3 regions of the Kineococcus gypseus genome follow, and region 1 is predicted to be linked to each of the others. Evidence: riboswitches for the same ligand, from Rfam matches in the RefSeq annotation. Region 1 holds a riboswitch; each other region holds the start of a gene.
What was found. Region 1 has a riboswitch for S-adenosylmethionine ahead of ACRYMN_RS06255 (putative leader peptide). Riboswitches for the same ligand answer to the same signal wherever they lie in the genome.
Positions count from the first base shown of each region.

Region 2: linked by a shared signal. The riboswitch ahead of ACRYMN_RS04985 (TauD/TfdA dioxygenase family protein) and the one ahead of ACRYMN_RS06255 (putative leader peptide) in region 1 are both predicted to bind S-adenosylmethionine.
Region 3: linked by a shared signal. The riboswitch ahead of ACRYMN_RS10795 (ABC transporter ATP-binding protein) and the one ahead of ACRYMN_RS06255 (putative leader peptide) in region 1 are both predicted to bind S-adenosylmethionine.

Region 1 is NZ_JBJLRD010000011.1:62,922-69,991, reverse strand. Features, by position in the region: gene ACRYMN_RS06280 (LLM class flavin-dependent oxidoreductase) at 1-199, shown strand, start outside; gene ACRYMN_RS06275 (rhodanese-like domain-containing protein) at 196-669, shown strand; gene ACRYMN_RS06270 (putative leader peptide) at 708-863, shown strand; gene ACRYMN_RS06265 (LLM class flavin-dependent oxidoreductase) at 1,020-2,069, shown strand; gene ACRYMN_RS06260 (NtaA/DmoA family FMN-dependent monooxygenase) at 2,080-3,402, shown strand; SAM riboswitch class I at 3,549-3,645, shown strand; gene ACRYMN_RS06255 (putative leader peptide) at 3,652-3,738, shown strand; gene ACRYMN_RS06250 (amino acid ABC transporter permease) at 3,893-4,858, shown strand; gene ACRYMN_RS06245 (amino acid ABC transporter ATP-binding protein) at 4,855-5,640, shown strand; gene ACRYMN_RS06240 (ABC transporter substrate-binding protein) at 5,727-6,698, shown strand; gene ACRYMN_RS06235 (riboflavin kinase) at 6,844-7,070, shown strand, end outside.
Region 2 is NZ_JBJLRD010000009.1:28,049-35,118, reverse strand. Features, by position in the region: gene ACRYMN_RS05010 (metallophosphoesterase family protein) at 1-388, opposite strand, end outside; gene ACRYMN_RS05005 (LamG domain-containing protein) at 771-1,820, shown strand; gene ACRYMN_RS05000 (MFS transporter) at 1,885-3,114, shown strand; gene ACRYMN_RS04995 (hypothetical protein) at 3,221-3,772, shown strand; gene ACRYMN_RS04990 (MFS transporter) at 3,809-4,942, opposite strand; SAM riboswitch class I at 5,145-5,233, shown strand; gene ACRYMN_RS04985 (TauD/TfdA dioxygenase family protein) at 5,486-6,412, shown strand; gene ACRYMN_RS04980 (glycine betaine ABC transporter substrate-binding protein) at 6,523-7,070, shown strand, end outside.
Region 3 is NZ_JBJLRD010000023.1:38,320-45,389, forward strand. Features, by position in the region: gene ACRYMN_RS10785 (alkaline phosphatase family protein) at 1-1,887, shown strand, start outside; gene ACRYMN_RS10790 (MBL fold metallo-hydrolase) at 1,884-2,777, shown strand; SAM riboswitch class I at 2,809-2,916, shown strand; gene ACRYMN_RS10795 (ABC transporter ATP-binding protein) at 2,987-3,778, shown strand; gene ACRYMN_RS10800 (aliphatic sulfonate ABC transporter substrate-binding protein) at 3,960-5,003, shown strand; gene ACRYMN_RS10805 (ABC transporter permease) at 5,000-5,806, shown strand; gene ACRYMN_RS10810 (ROK family protein) at 5,844-7,037, opposite strand.

The DNA of each region.
Region 1 (7,070 bases):
CACCGCGGTGCGGCGCCTGCACGCCCTGCAGCGCGCCACGGGCGCCGAGGAGCTGCTCGTGACCACCGCCACCCACCGCGCAGCCGACCGGCTGCGCTCCTACGAGCTGCTCGCCGCCGCCTGGCGAGCGGCCGGCGCACCCGCCGGGGGCGCCGGCGCACCCGTCCCGCGCACGTACACCCGACGGAGGACCCCGTGACCGCCAGCCCCGACCCCAGCACCCCCGCGAGCGGACCCGCGGACCCGCCCGGGGACCTGCCCGAGGCGCCGCTCGTGGACGCGGCGAGCGCCGGGCGCGCCGTGGCCGCCGGCGCGCTGCTCGTCGACGTGCGCAGCGAGGCGGGACGCGCCGCGAACGGCGCGCTGCCCGGCGCCGTCGTCGTGGCCAAGGACGAGGTGGAGCAGCGCTTCGACCTCGGCGGGAGCGCGGCGCTGCCGCAGCTGACGAGCCGGGACCAGCCCGTCGTGGTCGTCTGCGGCTCGCCCGCCGGTTCGGGCCCCGTGGCGGCCCGGCTGCTCGCGGCGGGCTTCACCGACGTGGTGCACGTGGACGGCGGCTTCCCGGCCTGGCGGGCCGCGGGCCTGCCCACCACCGAGCCCGCCGCGCCCGCGGAGCCCGCCGCGCCCGCGGAGCCCGCCGGGCCCGACGGGGCGCCGGGCGCGCCCTGACGCACCGGGCCCGCGCCCGTTTGACGCTCCCGAGGGCCGTGGAGTTCACTGCCGGGGCCGGCGACCGCGCCGAGGACGAGGGAGGACGTGTGGAGACCGCGGACCCCCGCCCCACCACCGCTCCGCTCGTCCACCTCGTGCGCAGGCTCCACGTGGACCTCGCGCGCCTCGCCAGCGCCGCCTGTCGCGCCTGACGCGCACCCTCCCCCGCCGGTCCCCGCACGCGCGGCGCCGGTCCTGCGCCCACCCGCACGACGTGCGCGCCGGGCACCGCGCGCGCCCGCGCCGCGCTCCCCGCACGGGCGCGGCGTCCCCGCACCACCCCCACCCACCTCCCGAGGAGCCCGACCGTGCCCCGACCGTTCCACCTGTTCCTCGACGTCGACGGCGGCGGCTGGCACCCGTCGGCCTGGCGGCGCTCGCGCGCCACGCCCTCGGAGGTCTTCTCCCCCGCCCGGCTGCGCGGGTTCGCCGTCACCGCGCAGGCGCAGGGCCTGACGGGGCTGACGTTCGAGGACTCCCCGCTGCCCGACCCGCGCAACCCGGCCGGACACCTGGACGCAGTGCAGCGCGCGGCGTTCCTGGCCGGCACGACCGAGGGCATCGGCCTGGTGCCCGTGGTGGCCACGACGTACACCGAGCCGTTCCACGTCGCCGCCCAGATCGCCTCGCTGGACCACTCCTCGGACGGGCGGGCCGGCTGGATCCCCGTGGCCACCGCGGACCCGGCCGCGGCGCGGGCGGTGGGCCTGCCCGTCACCGCCGGGGAGGACCTGCGCACGGAACTGGCCGACGTGGTGGGCGCGGTGCGGGCGCTGTGGGACTCCTGGGAGGACGACGCGGTCGTGCGCGACGTGGCCACCGGCCGGTACGTGGACCGCGACCGCCTGCACCACGTCGACGTCGACACCGGCCGCTGGTCGGTCAAGGGCCCGCTGACGGTGCCGCGCTCGCCGCAGGGGCAGTCCGTCGTGCTCGCCGCCGAGGGCGCGCTGCCGGACGCGCAGGTGGACGTGGTGCTCACCGGGGACCACGCAGCCCGCCGCTCCGGGGGCGGCCCGCTGGTGCTCGTGGAGGTCGAGCTCGCCCTCGACACCGACGCCGCCCCGGCCACCGAGCGCGTCGCCGCCCTGGACGCCGACGGGGCGGCGCCCGAGCGCGGGCGCGTGCGCTTCACCGGCTCCGGCGAGCAGTTCGCGCGGTTCCTCACCGACCTGTCCGCGCGCGTGGACGGGGTGCGGCTGCACGCGGCGGTCCTCGACGAGGACCTGCGCCAGCTGGTGCGCACCACGCTGCCCGCGCTGCGCGTCCAGCGCCTGCTGCAGGCCCCCCTCGCCGGTTCCACCCTGCGCTCCACCCTCGGCCTGACCCGGCCGGCCAACCGCTTCGCGACCGCCTGAGGAGCCGACGATGAGCACCGACGACCTGCGCTACCCGAACGCCACCGTCCACTTCGGGGTGTTCTTCCAGGGCGTGAACCACACGACCATCTGGTCGGACCCGCGCAGCGGCTCGCAGATGCACCGCTCGACGTTCACGCAGCTGGTCCGCACCGCCGAGCGCGGGCTGTTCGACGCGTTCTTCCTCGGCGAGGGGCTGCGCCTGCGCGAGCAGCGCGGGAAGATCCACGACCTGGACGTCGTGGGCCGCCCCGACGCGCTGACCGAGCTGGCGACCCTGGCCGGGCTCACCGAGCGCATCGGGTTGGTCGCCACGCAGAACACCACGTACAACGACCCGGCCGACCTCGCGCGGCGCCTGGCCTCCCTCGACGTGCTCTCCGGCGGGCGCGCGGCCTGGAACGTGGTCACCACGGACAACGCCTGGACGGGCGCGAACTTCCGCCGCGGCGGGTACCTGGACCACGCCGACCGCTACGAGCGCGCCGAGCGGTTCGTCACCCTCGCCCGGCGCGTGTGGGACAGCTGGGACGGCGGGGCGTTCACGCCGGTCGCCCACGAGGACCGGCTGTTCGACGTGGAGATCCGCCCCACCGTCCCGCGCAGCCCCCAGGGTCACCCGGTGATCTTCCAGGCGGGCGACTCCCCCGCCGGGCGCGACTTCGCCGCGCGCTCCGCGGACGTCATCTTCTCCCGGCACGGCACCGACCACGCCGACGCGCTGGAGTTCGCCGACGACGTGCGCCGGCGCGTCGTGGCCGCCGGGCGCCCGGAGGACGACGTGCTCATCCTGCCCGGCACGCAGATCGTCGTCGGCGACAGCGAGGCGGACGCGGAGGAGAAGGCCCGCTGGGTGCTGGAGAACCAGGTCACCCCCGCCACGGCGCTCTCGCTCGTGGGGCAGGTGTGGGGCGAGGACCTCTCCGGCTACGACCCCGACGGCCCGCTGCCGGCCCACGACCCGGTGATCGAGGACATCGACGGCACCCGCGGGGCCGCGCGCCAGGGCCACGACCCGCGCGCCATCGCGCAGCAGTGGCGGGCCGTGGCGGAGGAGAACAAGTACTCGCTGCGCGAGCTGGTCATCCACAACTCCACCCAGCGCGGTTTCGCCGGCACCGCCTCGCAGCTGGCCGACGAGCTGACGCGCTGGGTGCGCACGGGCGCCAGCAGCGGGTTCAACATCACCCCGTTCCTGGTGCCCAGCGGGCTGGACGACATCGTCGAGCAGCTCGTGCCCGCGCTGCAGGACCGCGGCGCGTACCCCACCGAGTACGTGGGCACGACGCTGCGCGAGCACCTGGGCCTGCGCGCACCGCTGACCCGGCGCTGACCCGGCGCTGACCCGGCGCTGACCCGGGCCCCGAGCGCCCCGGCGGCCGGCACCACGCCGGCCGCCGGGGCGTTCGCGCACCGGCGCGCGGACGCGTTCCGCCGCAGGAGATCGACAACACCCCGCCGGGTGCGGTAGTTTCTCCTCGTCCATCCAGAGCGGCTGAGAGACCTGGCTCGTCGACGCCGCAGCAACCCCCCGAGGGAACTCGGGCGCGGGTGCTTCCGCCAGGACCGATGGGAGTCGAGCATGACCCGCACCGCCCGCGCCGCGTCCTTCGTGCAGCGCCGCCACGTCGACCTCGGCCGCGTGGCCTCGGCGGCCTGTCGCGCCTGAGCGCAGCACACCCTCCCCGCACCGCCCCCACCGCCGCGGCGCCTCCCGCGCGCCCGTGGCGCGCTGACGCTCCGGGACCGACCGGGGCGCCAGCACCCGCGCGCCCGCGCCCCCTCACCCGCCGCCCGAGCGGCCCCTGCCCGAGGAAGCACCCGTGACGATCCCCACCCCCACCGCGCCCGGTGCGCGGTCCGCACCACCGCCCGCCGCCCCCGCGCCGGCCGTGCGCGTCCTGCCCGCGCGCCACCCGTGGCGCTGGCTGGCCACCGCCGTCGTGGCGGTGCTGGCCGCCATGGCCGTCAACGCCCTGGTGACGAACCCCGCGTGGGACTGGCCGACCGTGGGCGAGTTCCTGTTCTCCGCGACGATCCTGGAGTCGCTGTGGCTGACCGTGCAGCTCACGGTCGTCGGCACGGTGATCGGGCTCGCGCTGGGCACGGTGCTGGCGTTGATGCGGATGTCGTCGAACCCGCTGCTCAAGGCCGTCAGCTTCACCTACATCAGCGTCTTCCGCTCGGTGCCGCTGATCCTGCAGCTGCTGTTCTGGTACAACCTGGCGATCCTCTACGACCGCATCGGCCTGGGCGTGCCGTTCGGCCCGCAGTTCGTCAGCGTCCCCACCCAGGACCTCGTCGGCCCGGTCACCGCGGCGTTCCTGGGGCTGGGCCTGCACCAGGCCGCGTACTGCGCGGAGATCGTGCGCTCGGGGTTCCTGGCGGTCGACCCCGGCCAGCGCGAGGCGGCGGCGGCGCTGGGCATCCCGCGCGCGCGGCAGTTCTGGCGCATCCAGCTGCCGCAGGCGCTGCGCGTCATCGTGCCCACCACGGGCAACGAGGTGATCGGGCTGCTCAAGGGCACCTCGGTGGTCTACGTCATGGCGCTGCCGGAGCTCTTCTACCAGGTGCAGGTCGTCTACAACCGCACCGGTCAGGTGATCCCGCTGCTGCTCGTGGCGGCCGTGTGGTACTTCGCGCTGACGACCGTGCTGTCCGTCGCGCAGTGGGCGGTGGAGCGCCGCTACGGCCGCGGCAGCAGCCGGCACGAGGAGCCGTCGCTGCTGCGCCTGGCCCGGTCGCTGCGCGCCGCCGGGGCGCGCCGGGGCGCGGGGGTGGCGCGGTGAGCGCGGTGGGCACCGTGGCCGAGCAGCCCGTCGTGCGCCTGCGCGGCGTGCACAAGCGCTTCGGCGCCGTGGAGGTGCTGCGCGGCGTCGACCTGACCGTGGAGGCCGGCACCGTGACCGTCGTCCTGGGCGCCTCCGGGTCGGGCAAGTCCACCCTGCTGCGCACGATCAACCACCTGGAGAAGGTGGACGCCGGCGTCGTGGAGGTCGGCGGCGAGCTCATCGGCTACCGCCGGGCCGGCGCGCACCTGCGCGAGCTGCACGAGCGCGAGGTGCTGCGCCAGCGCTCCGGCATCGGCTTCGTCTTCCAGCAGTTCAACCTCTTCCCCCACCTGACCGTCCTGGAGAACGTCCTGGAGGCGCCGCTGTCGGCGCAGCGCCGCCGACGCGCGGAGGTGCTGCCCGAGGCCCGGGCGCTGCTGGCGCGCGTCGGGCTGGCCGGCAAGGAGGACGAGTACCCGCGCCGCCTGTCCGGCGGGCAGCAGCAGCGCGTGGCGATCGCCCGCGCCCTGGCGCTGCGGCCCTCGCTGGTCCTCTTCGACGAACCCACCTCCGCGCTGGACCCCGAACTGGTCGGCGAGGTGCTCGACGTCATCCGCGACCTCGCCGCGGCCGGCACCACGATGGTCGTCGTCACGCACGAGATCGGCTTCGCCCGCGAGGTCGCCGACCGCGTGCTGTTCCTGCACGAGGGCGTCGTCGTGGAGGAGGGGGCGGCCCGGGAGGTCCTGGACTCCCCCCGGCACGAGCGCACCCGCGCCTTCCTCGCGAAGGTCCTCTGAACCGTCCCACCGCGCTCCGGCACCGCCGGGGCGCCCCACCGGCCCGGCCGCCCGGGCCGGTCCGCGCCCACCCCGAGGAGAAACCCTTGCTCAGCCGCCGTTCCCTGCTCGCCGCCCTCGCCGCCGCGCCGCTGGCGCTGTCCGCGTGCGGCACCCCCGCCGACCCGGCCGCCGACGCCGCGGCCGCGCCGGCCACCGCCGACGGCGGGGTGGACACCAGCGCCGCGCAGCCCGGCCGTCTCACCGTGGCGGCCGCGCCCGCGATCGCGGCGAAGGTCCCGCAGGCGATCCGCGAGCGCGGCACGCTCGTCATCGGCACCACCGGCAACGGCAACCCGCCGCTGAGCTTCCGCGCCGACGACGACGAGACGGTCATCGGGATCGAGCCGGACCTGGCGCTGCTCGTGGCGCAGGTGCTCGACCTCGAGCCCGACGTGCGGACCACGTCCTGGGAGAACCTGTTCCTGTCCATCGAGTCCGGGCAGTACGACGTCGGGTTCTCGAACATCACCGTCACCGAGGAGCGCAAGGAGAAGTACGACTTCGCCTCCTACCGCGTCGACACGCTGGCGTGGGAGGTGCCGGTGGACTCCGACATCACCGCCATCGAGGGACCCGAGGACGTCGCGGGCCTGACCGTCTCGGTGGGCTCGGGCACCAACCAGGAGAAGGTGCTGCTCGACTGGGACGCGCAGAACCGCGCGGCCGGACGCGAGCCGGTGGAGATCCAGTACTACCAGCAGGCCTCCGACACCTACCTGGCCCTGAAGTCCGGGCGCATCCAGGCGGCCTTCGGCCCCAACCCCACCGCCGCCTACCACGCCCTGGTGGCCGGCGACACGAAGATCGTCGGCCTGGTGCCCGGCGGTGGCACGATCCAGGCCGACATCGCCGCGACCACGCAGAAGGGCAACGGGCTCGTGCAGGCCCTGGCCGAGGCGATCGACCACCTCATCGCCGAGGGCGCCTACGCGAAGACCCTGGAGCGCTGGAACCTCGGCGACGAGGCGCTGCCGGCGTCCCAGGTCAACCCGCCCGGGCTGCCCAAGACGCAGTGACGGCCGCGGGGTGGCGGGCACCTGCCCGCCACCCGGGAAGCTCCCGCGCGCGCGGGGGGTTCCTGCGGAGGACGACCGGACCCCGGACCCCGGGGCCGGGCAGCGCGGCGGGCCGGGGACCGGCCGCCGGGACGAGGGAGGCACCGTGGAGGAGCAGTCAGCGGGTCGTGGGCACCTGCCGGGCACCGGGCACCTGCCGGGCGCCCGACCGGCCGGCAACGACCTGCCGCAGCCCCGGGCGGGCGGGCCGGAACCGGTTCTGGAGGTCGCCGGGGTCGTCGAGCACGGCGACGCGCGCGGCCGCACCCTGGGCTTCCCCACCGCCAACGTCGCCGTGCCCGCGCACGGCCTGCGCGACGGCGTGTGGGCCGG
Region 2 (7,070 bases), on a different contig from region 1:
CGGCCAGCCGCCCGCGCTCGGCGGCGTCGGTGAGCAGCCCGCGGGCCGCGGGCAGGTCGACCTCCTCCACGCCCACGCGCAGCGCGAAGGGCCCCGCGTGGGTGTCCATCCTCAACGACCCCGCGGGGGGCAGGGCGACCCGCGTGCCCCCGCGGGCGGACAGCGCCAGCGACAGCCGCGCCCTCACCGGCCCGACGTCGCGGCGCACGCCGCCGGCCGCGACGACCGCCGCCGCGGCCGCCGAGCAGGACAGCACCACCACCGACGCGCGGCGGGCCAGGCGCCACCCGCGCCCCGTGCCACCGGTGCCGCCGGTGCCCCCGGTGCTGCGCGAGCCGGTGGGCCGGGTGCCCAGGTGCTCCAGCAGGCGCCTGGTGGTGCTCGTCACGTGGGACCCCCGTGTGCGTCGAGCTGCGCGCGGGCCGCAGCGGCCGCACCGACCGGCGGGGCGCAGCGTGGTGGACCGGCGGCCGGCGCCCCACGCTGCCACCCCGGGTGCGGGGGCGCGAGCGCGTCCTCGGCGCACCGCGGGCCGGGCGCGGCGGTGGTCCCGGCGCGCCCCCACCGCCCCGGCCGTCCGGGGCGTTCCACCCGCCCCGACCGCACCCCCGCCGGACCTGGCACGGACCTGACGGCACCGCGGGACGGGGACCGCGGCGCTGGCAGGCTGGCGGCTCGCACGTCCCCGATCCCCACGGTTCCCGTACGCACCGCAGCTGCAGGCCACCGGTTCGCAGGACCGGTGGGACCCACCGGACCAGGAGACCCCCGTGCCCGTGCACCCCACCGTGACCGTCGACGGAACCCGCCTCACCGAGCGCTGGTCCAGCGACGTGGACCGCTCCTGCGACGTGCTCGGGGTGCTCATCACCCGCCCCGACGGCAGCTCGTACGACGCCACCCGCCGCACCGCCGTGCCCTTGGGCGCCGCACCGCGCACCTTCACCACCGACCTGGGCGAGCTGGAGGCGGGCACCTACCGGGCGGAACCCTTCCACCTGCTGGGCGGGTCGTGGTCCCTGGGCGGCGCCGTGCCGTTCACGGTGGGCAGCGGGGAGCGCGGGCACGCCGGTGCGCGGGACCCGCGGGCCGCGCCCGCCGCGCTGGCCGTCAGCGCCATGCCCGCGACCGCCCGCACCGGGTGGGTGCGCGTGTACGCCGAGGACTTCACCACCTACGCCGCGCGCGGGCAGTTCCAGGCGAAGTACCCGGCGGTGAAGGACTACGGCAACAGCACGGTCAAGCAGGACACCTTCCGGCGCGGCGCCTACAACGCGGCCGCCACCATGAGCGCGCACGACTCCGTGGCCGACTGCCACTTCCGGGTCGTCGACGGGGTGCCCACCGGCAACGTCATCGTGCCGCACGACTGGTTCAACGCCACGCCCGGGCACCGCTTCGAGATGCGCTACCGGGTCACCAGCTCCACCAGCCCCAACGGCTTCAAGATGGCCGCGATGCTGTGGCCCTCCTCCGACGTGTGGGCCGAGGGGGAGGTCGACTACCCCGAGGGCGACTTCACCGGCCGCCAGCAGGGGTTCGTGCACCGCACGATCGCCGGGCGCGAGGACGAGAACGCGCACTGGTTCAACGGCGCCTCGAACTGGGCCTGGCACACCGCGGCCATCGAGTGGACCAGGGGGCTGCTGGTGTTCACGCTCGACGGGCGCGAGGTCTCGCGGTACTCCGGCAGCAGCGTGCCCACCACGCCGCACCAGTGGCGCCTGCAGGTGGAGACGGAGCTGAACCACGAGCCGATCGCCTCCACGGCGGGCGGCCACCTGGAGATCGACTACTTCGTCATCGAGCGCAAGCGCTGAGCGAGCGGGCCGGCGCCGCGGGGGCCGGCGCTGCGGGGCCCGGTGGGGCGGGCATGCTCGGGGAGTGAGCACCCACCCCCCGCCCGGCCCGGGGTCGATGACCCGCGGGCTGACGCTGCTGTTCGCCGTCGCCGGCGGGCTGGCCGTCGGCAACCTGTACTGGGCCCAGCCGCTGCTGGACTTCATCGCCGGCGACCTGGACGCCCCCACGAGCAGCGCGGGGTGGCTGGTGACGCTCACCCAGCTCGGCTACGCGCTCGGGATCCTGTTCGTCGTCCCGCTCGGCGACGCGCTGGACCGGCGCCGGCTCGTGCCGGCGGTGCTGCTGTGCTCGGCGGTGGCGCTGGCCGCGTGCGCGGCCGCGCCCTCGCTGCCGTTCCTGCTGGTGGCGACCACCGTGCTGGGCGCGACCACCGTCGCCGGGCAGCTGCTCACCCCGCTGGCCGGGGACCTGGCCGGCGACGCCGAGCGCGGCAGGGTGGTCGGCACCGTCGTGGCCGGCCTGCTCACCGGCATCCTCGTCTCCCGCACGGTCAGCGGCGCGGTCGCCGGCGTCGCCGGGTGGCGGGCGGTGTTCGTCGCCGCCGCGGTCGCCGCGGTCGTCCTGGCGGCGGTGCTGCACCGCGCGATCCCCCGGCTGCCGCCGCGCCCGCGCACCCGCTACCGCGCGCTGATCGCCTCGGTGGGCCTGCTCGTGGTGCACGAGCGCGCGGTGCGCTGGACGCTGGTGCTGGCCGCCACCGGGTTCGCCACCTTCACGATGTTCTGGACGGCGCTGACGTTCCTGCTCAGCTCCCCGCCGTTCGAGCACCCCGTGCAGGTCATCGGCGCGTTCGGGCTGGCCGGGCTGGCCGGGGCGGTCGCCGCCCAGCGGGTGGGCCGGCTGCACGACCGCGGCCGGTCGCTGCCGGCGACCGGCGTCGCGTGCGCCCTGCTGCTGGTCTCCTTCGTCGTGGCCGCGCTCGGCGCCCGCTCCGCGGCGCTCGTGCTGGTCGCCGTCGTCCTGCTCGACGTCTCCGTGCAGGGGCTGAACGTCCTGAACCAGACCCGGGTGCTGGCCGTCTCCCCCGGGCAGCGCAGCCGGCTGAACACCGCGTTCGTCACGGGCAACTTCACCGGCGGCGCCCTCGGTTCGTCGGCCGCGACGGTGCTGTGGTCGGCGGGCGGCTGGCAGGCCGTGTGCACCGCGGGCGCGGCCCTGAGCGCGTTCGCGCTGCTGGTGTGGCTGATCGGGCGGCGCGGCCCGCTGCGGGACCCGCAGCCGCGGAGCGCGGCCGCCGGGAGACCGGCCTGAGCGGCGCCGTCCGCTCCCGACGAGCGCCCCCGCCCCTTCCGCGAGAGCCTGGCCCCTCGTCCCCGCCGCGACCGCGGGCCGGGGCAGGTCCTGAGGAAGGGTGCTCATGTCCGAGCGTCAGACCGTCATCCGTTCCATGCACGACCTCGGCCTGGCGGCCTGGTTCGGCGGCTCCCTGTTCGGCGCCGTCGGCCTCAACGGCGCCTCGGCCGCCGTGTCCGACCCGGGCGACCGCACCCACGTGGCCACCGCCGGCTGGGCGCGCTGGGCGCCGGTCAACGCCGCCGCCATCGCCGTGCACAGCATCGGCGGCATCGGCCTGATCCTCGGCAACCGCGGGCGCGTGGCCGCGCAGGCCGGCACCCGCGGCAACACCGTCGTCAAGGCGGCCCTGACGCTGGCCGCGATGGGCGTGACCGCGTACTCCGGCTCGCAGGGCGCCAAGCTGGGCACCGACTCGCACGCCCCGGCCGCCTCGGGCGTGGACCCCTCCCCGGAGACCCCGGCCGACATCGCCGCCGCCCAGCGCCGGCTGAAGGTGCTGCAGTGGTCGATCCCGGCCCTGACCGGCGTGCTGCTGGTCCTGGGCGCCCAGCAGGGCGAGCAGCAGAAGGCCGAGCAGGTCGGGCGCGGCCTGCTCTCCAACCTCAAGCTCTGAGCACCCCGGGCGCCGGCCCGGCCCCGCGGGGCCGGGTCAGCGCCCGCCCGGCGCGGGCCGGGCCAGCACCAGCACGGCACCCACCCCCACCACGACGAGCACGCCGTGGCAGGCGGCGATCTGCGGCGTGCTGAGCACCCCGGTCAGCCGCCCGGCGAGCAGCCCGGGGACGGCGGCGCTGCCGTAGCTGAGCAGGAAGACCGTGGAGAGCGACCCGGCGCGCTCGGCCGGCGCGGTGCGCGCCAGCAGGCTGCGCATGGCCGCCGTCTGGGCGGCGCCCTGCGCCACGCCCGCCAGCAGGCTCGCGGCGAGGAAGGGCACGACCGCCCCCGCGGCCAGGGCGGCCAGGACCCCCGCGAAGCACAGCGCGTAGGCCAGCGCCCCCAGCCGCACCGCCCGGTCCGGGCGCAGCCGGGCCGCCAGCGGACCGCCCAGGACGCTGAGCAGGGTGAACGAGCCGAACACCGCACCGGCCGTCAGGGCCGCGCCCGAGCCGAGCTGGTCGAGGGCGATCGAGGGCCCGAACGCCTGGTAGAAACCCCCCACGGACCAGGTGGCCAGCACCAGCGCCGCCACGACGAGCAGGGCCCGCCGGGCCCCGGCCGGCACCAGCACGCGCGGGCGCAGCGAGGCGGCCGCGCGCCGCGCCGTCGTCCGGCGGACCGTCTCCGGGCTCAGCGCCACCAGCGCGGCGGCCGCCAGCAGCAGGCCGCCCACCACGACGTAGCCGAGCTGGCGCGGCGCGGGCGCGTGGTCCACCAGCGCCCCGGAGACCAGCGCCCCCACGGGGATGCCCAGCATCGGGGCGGTGCCGGTGACCGCCGCGGGCAGCCACCGGCGCCGCTCGGGCGCGGAGTCGACGACGAGCGCGCCCAGCGCGCTGGAGGCCAGCCCCGTGGACAGCCCCTGCAGGAACCGCCCGCCCGCCAGCTCGGCGAGCCCGTCCACGTCCAGCAGCACCGCGAGCCCCAGCGCGGAGCCGAGCAGCGCGGCCACCCCCACGGGCCGGCGCCCCAGGTGGTCGGACAGGCGCCCGAGCACCAGCAGCGACAGGGCCGCCGCGGCGAGGTAGACGACGGTGGCGACCGTCAGGTCGGCGTTCGTCAGCCCGTCGCGGGCGCGGTAGTCGTTGTAGTGCGGGATCGGGGTGCCGGCCGAGGCGAAGACCAGGACGAGCGCGGCGCACGCGACGGCGAACGCGGCGGTGCGCGGCAGCCGGCGGCGCGCCCGGGCCCGCGCGGCGGTGGGGGTGGACGTGGTGGGCTCCTCCGGGGTCGTGGCGCCGCCCGTGCTCGGCGCGGCCCGGCGGCCACCCTCCCACGGCGCCCGGCGCTGCGCTTGACGCCCACCCGCGCCGCCTCCTACCGTCGGCGCACCATCCAGAGCGGCTGAGAGACCTGGCTCGTCGACGCCGCAGCAACCACCCGTGAGGGCAGGTGCTCCCGCCAGGACCGATGGAGGAACGCGTGTCCGCACACCTCGGGGAGCCCGCCCCGTCCGGCGCCGCCCGGGCGCTGACGAGCAGCCACCTCACCGCGCGATGGCACGTGGACCTCATGCGGTGCACCAGCGCGATCTGTCGCTGACCCCGGCCCGCACCACCCGCGGCACCACCCGCCGCACCGCGCCGCTCCCCCGGCACGCGCCCGTGGAGGGCGCACAGCCCCCAGCACCCGCCGCCCGCACGTCCCCGCGCCGTCGAACGGAACAGCCATGACCCTCAGCACCGCCGCGCCCGCCCCCGTCGCCGCCCCGCGCGCCGCCGAGCCGGCCCCCGCCCCCCTCGACCTCGAACCGCTCGACCTCGAGCCGCTCGGCCCGTCCTTCGGCGCGCGCGTCCACGGGCTCGACCTCGCGCGCGCCACCGACGCGCAGGTGCGGGCGCTGCGCACCGCCCTGGCCGAGCACAAGGTGCTCTTCCTGCCCGGCCAGCACGACCTCGACCCCGACAGCCAGGTGGCCTTCGGCCGGCGCTTCGGGGACGTGACCGAGTCGCACCCGGTGGTTCCCGGCGTGGACGAGGAGCACCCCGAGATCTACGCGCTGGACAGCGCCGAGGGCGGTTTCGCCGACGTGTGGCACACCGACGTGACGTTCGTGCGCCGCCCGCCGCTGGGGTCGGTGCTGCGCGCCGTGGTGCTGCCGCCGCTGGGCGGGGACACCCAGTGGGCCGACCTGCAGCTGGCCTACGAGTCCCTCAGCGCCCCCGTGCAGCGCCTGGCCGACCAGCTCACCGCGGTGCACGACGGGACCCGCGAGTTCGGCTACTACCTCGCCCAGCGGCAGGGCCGCGAGACGACGTGGGAGGGCGAGCGGTTCCGCGCCCTGGTGCCCGTGGAGCACCCGGTGGTGCGCGTGCACCCCGAGACCGGCCGCAAGGGCCTGTTCGTCAACCCGGGTTTCACCTCCCACATCGCCGGGGTCTCCGACGCGGAGAGCCGCTACCTGCTCGACCTCTTCTACGCGCACACCACCAAGCCGGAGCACGTCGTGCGCCACCGCTGGTCCGTGGGCGACGTGGCGATCTGGGACAACCGCTCCACCGTGCACTACGCCACCCGCGACTACGGCGACCAGCGCCGCGTCATGCACCGCATCACGCTGCGGGGCGACGAGCCCCGCGGTCCCGTGGTGGGCTGACCCGCTCCGGCCGGACCCGCGCCACCACCCCGTCACCCGCTCCCGCCCCGGGGCCCCGCAACACCGAGCGGACCCCGGGGTCGCGGGAGCACCCCGGATGAAGAGGAACCATGCGCTTCGCGCCCGCTCGACCCCGCGCCCGATCGATCCTGCTGACCACCGCCCTGGCCGCCTCGCTGGCCACCGCCGGTTGCGGCGGGGACTCCTCCACCGGCGCCTCCGGCGAGGAGGGCATCACGGTGCAGACCGCCCAGTTCAGCTGGAGCGCCGCCGCCCTGACCAACGCGATCCTCGCGCGCATCGCCGCCGACCACCCCGACCTGGGCGTGGCGGAGCTGGAGACCACCCAGCTCGACCCGGCCGCCGCGTGGGCCGGCGCCCAGCGCGGCGACGTCGACCTGCTGACGGAGGTCGCCCTGCCGAACCAGCAGGCGTTCGCCGACGAGGCGGCCGAGCAGGTCGACATCGTCTCCGAGACGTACGGCAACGCCTCCCAGGGCTGGTTCGTGCCGCGCTACGCCGTCGAGCCCGGCGGCGAGCTGGAGGGCCTGCGCAGCGTCACCCAGCTGAACGACTACGCCGAGCAGCTCGGCGGGAAGTTCTACGACGCCGACCCCGGGTACGTCACCACCGAGCAGAACACCAAGCGTCTGCAGGG
Region 3 (7,070 bases), on a different contig from region 1:
GTGCTGCTGGGCGTGGCGGTGCAGCTGCTGGTGCTGCACACCGCCCTGACGGCGCTGCCGGGGCTGGACCTGCGCGGCGCGGGGGCGCTGTGGCAGGTGTACCTGGTCACGGGCCTGGTGGCGGTCGTCGCCCGCCGGCTCCTCGGGGTGGGCGACAGCAGCTGGGTGGTCGGCGACCTGCTGCGCCGGCAGCGCCCCGGCCCGCACGGCGAGGCGCCGCCCGGCCTGCTGGTGGTGCAGGTCGACGGGTTGTCCCTGCCGCTGCTGCGCTTCGGGGTGCACGCCGGCACGCTGCCCACGATCGCGCGGTGGCTGCGCACCGGCAGCCACCGCGCCACCGGCTGGCGCGCGCCCCTGCCGTCGACGACGCCCGCCAGCCAGGCCGGCCTGCTGCACGGCACCACCGAGGACGTGCCCGCCTTCCGCTGGTGGGACCCGCAGCTGGGGCGCGTGCTCGTGGCCAACCGGCCGGCCGACGCCGCCGTCGTCGAGCAGCGGCTGGTGCGCGCCGCCCGCGCCGCCGGCCGCGAGGGGCTGCTGGCGCACGGCGGCGCCGGCGTCGGCACCGTCTTCTCCGGTGAGGGCGCCCACGCGCACCTGGTGGTCTCCACCTCCCGCGGCGGCGGTTCCGGCCGCCCCTACCTGCGCTACGTGCTGCGCCCCTTCGGGCTGGCGCGCAGCCTGGTGCTGACCGCGGGGGAGGTGGTCAGGGAGCTGCACCAGGGCCGGCAGCAGCGCGTGCGCGGGGTCGAGCCGCGCGTGCGCCGCCGCGGCCGGTCGGTGCTGCTGCGGGCGCTGACCACCGCGCTGCTGCGCGACCTCGACGTGGCGCTGGTGGCCGAGCAGCTGGCCGCCGGGCGCCCGGTGGTCTTCGTGGACTTCCTCGACTACGACGAGGTGGCCCACCACGCCGGCGCCGCCCGCGCGGAGTCCCTGGACGCGCTCGCCGGCGTGGACCGCGCCCTGGGCACCCTGGCCGCCGTGGCCGCCGCCGCCCCGCGCGACTACCGCGTCGTGGTCGTCTCCGACCACGGGCAGGCGCAGGGCCCGACGTTCCGCCAGCTCGCCGGGCGCACGGTGCAGCAGCTCGTGGCCGACCTCGTCGGGCGCGGCCGCCCCGCCCCCGCGCCGGTGGTGGCCCCCGTGGCGGGGGAGGGGGCGCGCGGCCGCCTCGGCGTCCTGCTGCGCGACCTGACCCCGGCGGGCGCCGCCGGGCGAGCCGCGCGAGCAGCGCGCGCCGGGCGGCGCCGCGAGCCGCGCGCGGACGCGGCCGCCGGCCCGGGCGCCGCCGTCGTCGTCGCCGCGGGCTGCACGGCGCTGCTGAGCGTGCCCGACGCCCCCGCCGGGCGGCTGGACCTGCCCGGGCTCGAGCGGCGCTGGCCGGCCCTGCTGCCCGGCCTGCTCGCCGCTCCCGGCATCGGCTTCGTGGCCGGCCACGAACCGGCCGGCCCGGTCGTGCTGGGCGCCGGCGGTCGCCGCGAGCTGCTCACCGGGCGGGTGCGCGGCACCGACCCGCTGGCGCCCTTCGGCCCGCGCGCCGCCGGGGAGGTGCTGCGGGTGATGCGCATGCGCACCGCCCCGGCGCTGCTGGTGCACTCCGCCCTCGACGAGCGCACCGGCGAGCTGCACGCCTTCGAGGAGCAGGTGGCCCACCACGGCGGCCTGGGCGGCGAGCAGAACGACGCCGTGCTGGTGCACCCGGCCGGCTGGGGCGTCGACGAGGACCTGCTGGACACCTCCGTGCCGGGGGAGCGGCTGCTGGTGGGCGCCGACGCCGTGCACCGCCAGCTCGTGCGCTGGATGCGCGCCGACGGCGTGCTGCCCGCCGGGGTGCCGCCGGCGCCGCCGCGCGCGGCGGCCGGGGGGACCGGGGGCACCGGGCGGTGAGCGGGGTGCGGCTGCGCTGGCTGGGGCACTCCACCGCGGTGCTCGACGCGGCGGGGGTCCGGGTGGTCACCGACCCGGTGCTGCGCGGCGCCCTGGCGCACCTGCGCCGCCGCCCGCCGCTGCCGGACCCGGAGCACTCCGCCGACCCGACCCTGGTGCTGCTCTCGCACCTGCACCACGACCACCTGGACCTGCCCTCGCTGCGGCGGTTGCGCCCGCGCTGGGTGGTGGCACCGCCCGGGTCGGCCGCCTGGCTGCAGGGGCGCCTGCGCGGTCGCGGCAGCGCCGTGGCGGAGGTGGACGTCGGGCGCTCGGTGCTCGTGCGCGACTGCCCGGCCGGGCCGCTGACCGTCACCGCGCTGCCGGCCCGCCACGACGGCCGCCGCACCCTGGGCAGGCTGACGGGCGCGCCGGCGCACGCGCTGCCGGTGGGTCACCTGGTGCGCCTGCCCGGCGCCTTCCCCGCGCGCCCGGCGGCCGAGGGCGGTACGGACCTGCTGCTGTGGGCGGTGGGCGACACCGGCGCGTTCGAGGGCCTGGCGGAGTCCGTGCTGGCGGCCGCCGGGCGCGCGCCGGACGTCGCGCTGGTGCCGGTGGGCGGGTGGGGTCACACCCTGGGACCGCACCACCTGGACCCCGAGCAGGCCGCGGCCCTGGTGGTGCGGGTGCGCCCGCGGGTGTCCGTGCCGGTGCACTGGGGCACGTTCGCCCCCGCCGGGCTGGCGCGCACCATGGGCGAGCGCTGGACGGCGCCGGGCGCGCGCTTCGCGCGGGCCGTGCGCGCCGCCGGCGTGCCCGGCGCGGTGCTGCTGCGCCCGCGCGCGGCGGTGGACCTGGACGCGCTGGGCGCGCCCCGCCCGCGCCACCCGGGCGGGGCGCAGCCGTTTTGACAGCGCGGGCGCGGGTCGCGTTTGATGACGCCACCCATCCAGAGCGGCCGAGAGACCTGGCTCGTCGACGCCGCAGCAACCTCCCCCCGTTCCCTGGCCGGAACAGGGGGTGCGGTGCTCACGCCAGGACCGATGGAGGAGCATTGCCGGCCGTCCCCACGCAGCCCGCGTCAGCCCGCGCCGGCGCGTCCGCCCGCACCGCCGCCCCCGTGGACCCCGCCCAGCGGGTCGACGCCGCCGGCGTCGTCCTGCGCGGCGTGGGCCGCGCCTTCACCACCCCCACCGGCACCCGCGACGTGCTCGCGGACGTGGACGTGGAGGTCGCCCCCGGCAGCACCGTGGCCCTGCTGGGCGCCTCCGGCAGCGGCAAGTCCACCCTGCTGCGCCTGGTCGCCGGCCTGGACACCCCCACCTCCGGCACCGTCGAGGTCGGCGGCGAGGTCGTGCGCGGCGTCGGCGCGCGCACGGGCGTCGTCTTCCAGGAGCCGCGCCTGCTGCCGTGGCGCGACCTCGCCGGCAACGTCGCCCTGGGCCTGCCCCGCGGCACCCCGCGCGCCGAGGGCCGCGAGCAGGTGCTGCAGCGCCTGGCGAGCGTGGGCCTGGCCGACTTCGCCGGGCACCGCCCGCGGAGCGTCTCCGGCGGCATGGCCCAGCGCGCCGCGCTGGCGCGCGCCCTGGTGCGCCGCCCGGGCGTGCTGCTGATGGACGAGCCGTTCGCGGCCCTGGACGCCCTGACCCGCCTGAAGGTGCAGGACCTGCTGGACGACCTCCAGCGCAGCACCGGCGCCACCGTCCTGCTCGTCACCCACGACGTGGACGAGGCGCTGCACCTGGCCGACCGGGTCCTGGTGCTCGGCACCCGCGAGGGCCGGCCCGGCGCCCACGTGGTGCGCGACCTGCGCGTGGACGCGCCCCGCCCGCGCGACCGCGGCGACTCCTCGCTGGCCCACCTGCGGGTGGAGCTGCTGGAGCTGCTGGGCGTGCCGCGCGCGCACGCCTGAGCCGACCCCCACCCGCTCGCCCCACCCGTTCGCCCCGCCCGCACGACCGATCCCGCGCCCGACCCCGGGACCCGCCCCGCGCGGGTCCCGCACCGCGGGGCCCGCACCAGCGCGGGCCCCGCAGCACCGCCGAGCCCGCCGCCCGCGACCGCGCGGGCGGCCCTGCCCCCTGGAGAGACCCGTGCCCAGCTCCTCCCGCCCCCTCGCGCGCCGCACCGCCCTGGGCGGCCTCCTCGGCGGTGTCGCCCTCGGCGCCGCCGGCTGCGTGCAGGGGGAGAGCTCCACCGGCACCGCCCCCGCGCCCAGCGGCAGCGCCACCGCCGCCGCCGCCGGCGGCACCGTCCGCCTCGACTACGCCTTCTACAACCCGCTGAGCCTGGTGGTGCGCCAGCAGCGGATCCTCGAGGACGCCGGCCTGACCGTGCAGTGGGAGCAGTCGCTGGGCAGCAACAGGGCCAACGAGTTCCTGCGCAACGACAACCTCGACCTGGCCTCCACCGCCGGTTCCGCCGTGCTGCAGGCGCGCGCCAACGGCCTGGCCGTCAAGACCGTCGACGTCTACTCGCAGCCGGAGTGGACCGCGCTGGTCGTCGGCCCGGACTCCGACGTGACCGACGTGGCGGGCCTGCGCGGCAAGCGCATCGCGGCCACCACCGGCACCGACCCGTACTTCTTCCTGCGCCAGGCCCTCGACGAGGCCGGGCTGGCCGCCTCCGACGTGGAGATCCTCAACCTGCAGCACCCCGACGGGCGCGCGGCCCTGGAGCGCGGCGACGTCGACGCCTGGGCGGGCCTGGACCCGAACATGGCCGCCACCGAGGTGCAGAACGGCTCGCGGCTGCTCTACCGCAACGTCGCCTTCAACACGTACGGGGTGCTCAACGCCCGCGAGGAGTTCGTCGAGAGCTCCCCGGAGCTGGTGCAGCAGGTCGTCGACGCCTACGAGCAGGCGCGCGCCTGGGCGCTGGCCAACCCCGCGGACCTGGTCGCGCTGTACGCCGAGCAGGCCCAGCTGGAGCCGCGCGTCGCCGAGCTGGTGCTCGGCCAGCGCACCGCCCTAGACATCGACCCGGTGCCCGGCGAGGCGCAGCGCACGGTGCTCGAGGGGGTCATCCCGCTGATGGCCGCCAACGGCGACGTGCGCTCGGAGGACGAGGCCCGCACGGCGCTGGAGGGGCTGCTCGAGCCGCGCTTCGCCGAGCAGGCCGCCGGGTCCTCCTCGTGAGCGCGCCGGCCGTGCAGCGCCCGGCGGCGGCGGGCACGGGCGCCCGCCGCCGCCCGGGCGCCGGGCGCTGGCTGCTGGGCGCCGTGGTGCCGCTGGCGCTGGTGGCCGCCTGGCAGCTGACCTCCACGCTGGGCGTCTTCACGCCCGTGCAGCTGCCCCCGCCGGCGGACGTGGCGCGCGCGGCGGTGGACATGTGGGGCACCGGGGCGCTGCAGCTGAACATCGCCATCTCCGCCCAGCGCGTCCTGCTGGGCTTCCTGTGGGGCGCCGGCCTCGGCGTCGTGCTCGGCGGGCTGACGGGCCTGCTGCGCACCGCCGAGCAGTTGCTGGGCCCGACGATCGGCGCGCTGCGGGCGGTGCCCTCGCTGGCGTGGGTGCCGCTGCTGAGCCTGTGGATCGGTCTGGGGGAGACGCCGAAGGTGGTGCTCATCGCCATCGGCGCGTTCTTCCCCGTCTACACCACGGTGCACTCGGCGCTGAGCCACCTGGACCCGGCGCTGGTGGAGGTCGGCCGCGCCTACGGGCGCAACGGGGTGCGGCTGTTCGCCGAGATCCTGCTGCCGGCCACGGCGCCGGCGTTCCTGTCCGGCCTGCGCCTGGGGCTGGCGCAGAGCTGGCTGTTCCTGGTGGCCGCCGAGCTGATCGCGGCCTCGATCGGCCTGGGCTACCAGCTCACCAACGGCCAGAACGTCGGGCGCACCGACCAGGTGCTGCTGGCGATCCTGCTGCTGGGGCTGCTGGGCAAGCTGAGCGACGTGCTGCTCGGCCTGGTCGAGCGGCGGGTGAAGCAGAACCGCAGCTGAGCGCCGCGGGCCCTCGCCCCGGGGCGGGGGCCCGCCCTCACCCGGCCGGGTCCAGCGCCCGCGCCCGGACCCCCTGCACGGCGCGGTCCAGCGCACCGAGGACGACGACGTCCGCGCCCAGCTGCGAGGCCAGCACCTCGGGGCGCGGCTCGGCCACGAAGCGCGGCAGCTCCGCGCGCACCACGTCCACCAGCGGGGCCGCGGAGGCGGCCACCGCCCCGGCGAGCACGACGCGCTCGGGGTCGACCAGGCCGGCCAGGGTGGCGACCACCCTGGTCAGGCGCCGGCCCGCGGTGCGCACCAGGGCCAGGGCGGCGCGGTCGCCCTCGCGCGCGGCGGCCAGGACCTGCTCGGCGCTCTCGCCGCCGCCGCGGGCGCGGGCCAGGTCGCGCAGGACCTTGCCCACCCCGTCGGTCGAGCCCACGCCGGCCACGAGGTCCAGGTAGGCCATCTCCCCGGCGCCGCCGTTGGCCCCGCGCAGCAGCCGGCCGTCCTCGACGATGCCCGCGCCGAACCGCTCACCGGCCAGCAGCGTGACGTGGTGGCGCACGCCGCGGCCGTGGCCGCGGTGGTCCTCGGCCAGGGCGGCGAGGTTGGCGTCGTTGTCGGTCGTCGTGCGCCAGCCGAACCTGCGCCGCAGGTGCTCGGAGATGCCCGGCTCGGTGAACTCCCAGTAGGGGTTGCCGCGGAACGCGGTGCGTCCGCCGGCGCTCACGGGCGCGGGCACGCCCACGGCGGCGCCCAGCACCCGCTCGGGGCCGGCCCCGGCGTCGGCCAGGGCCGCCGAGGCGGTGCCCTCCAGCGCGGCCAGGCGCTCGGCGACGGCGGTGCGCTCGAAGTCGTGGTCCACCGTGGCCGAGGCGCGGCCCAGCACGGTGCCGCGCAGGTCGGCCACGGCCGCCGACAGGCGCCGCACGCCGGCGTCGACGCCGACGACGACGCCGGCGTCCGCGGCGAACGCGTAGCGGCGCGCGGGGCGGCCCTTGGTGTACGCGTCGGCGGAGCGGGCGTTGGCCAGCTCGCGCAGCCAGCCGCGCTCGATGAGCTCCTCGCACACGTCGTGCACGGTGGCGCGCGAGAGGCCGGTGGCGCCCATGAGGTCGCTGCCCGTGAGCGCCGCGGGGGAGCCGTCCTCGCGCCCAGCGTCCCAGGCGTGCTCGAGCACGGCGCGCAGGTTCTCCTCGCGCAGCCTGCGCACGGCCGCGGCCGTCCCCGGCCTGCCGCCGCTCACCCCTTGACCCCCGCGCCGATCACGGCTCTACTT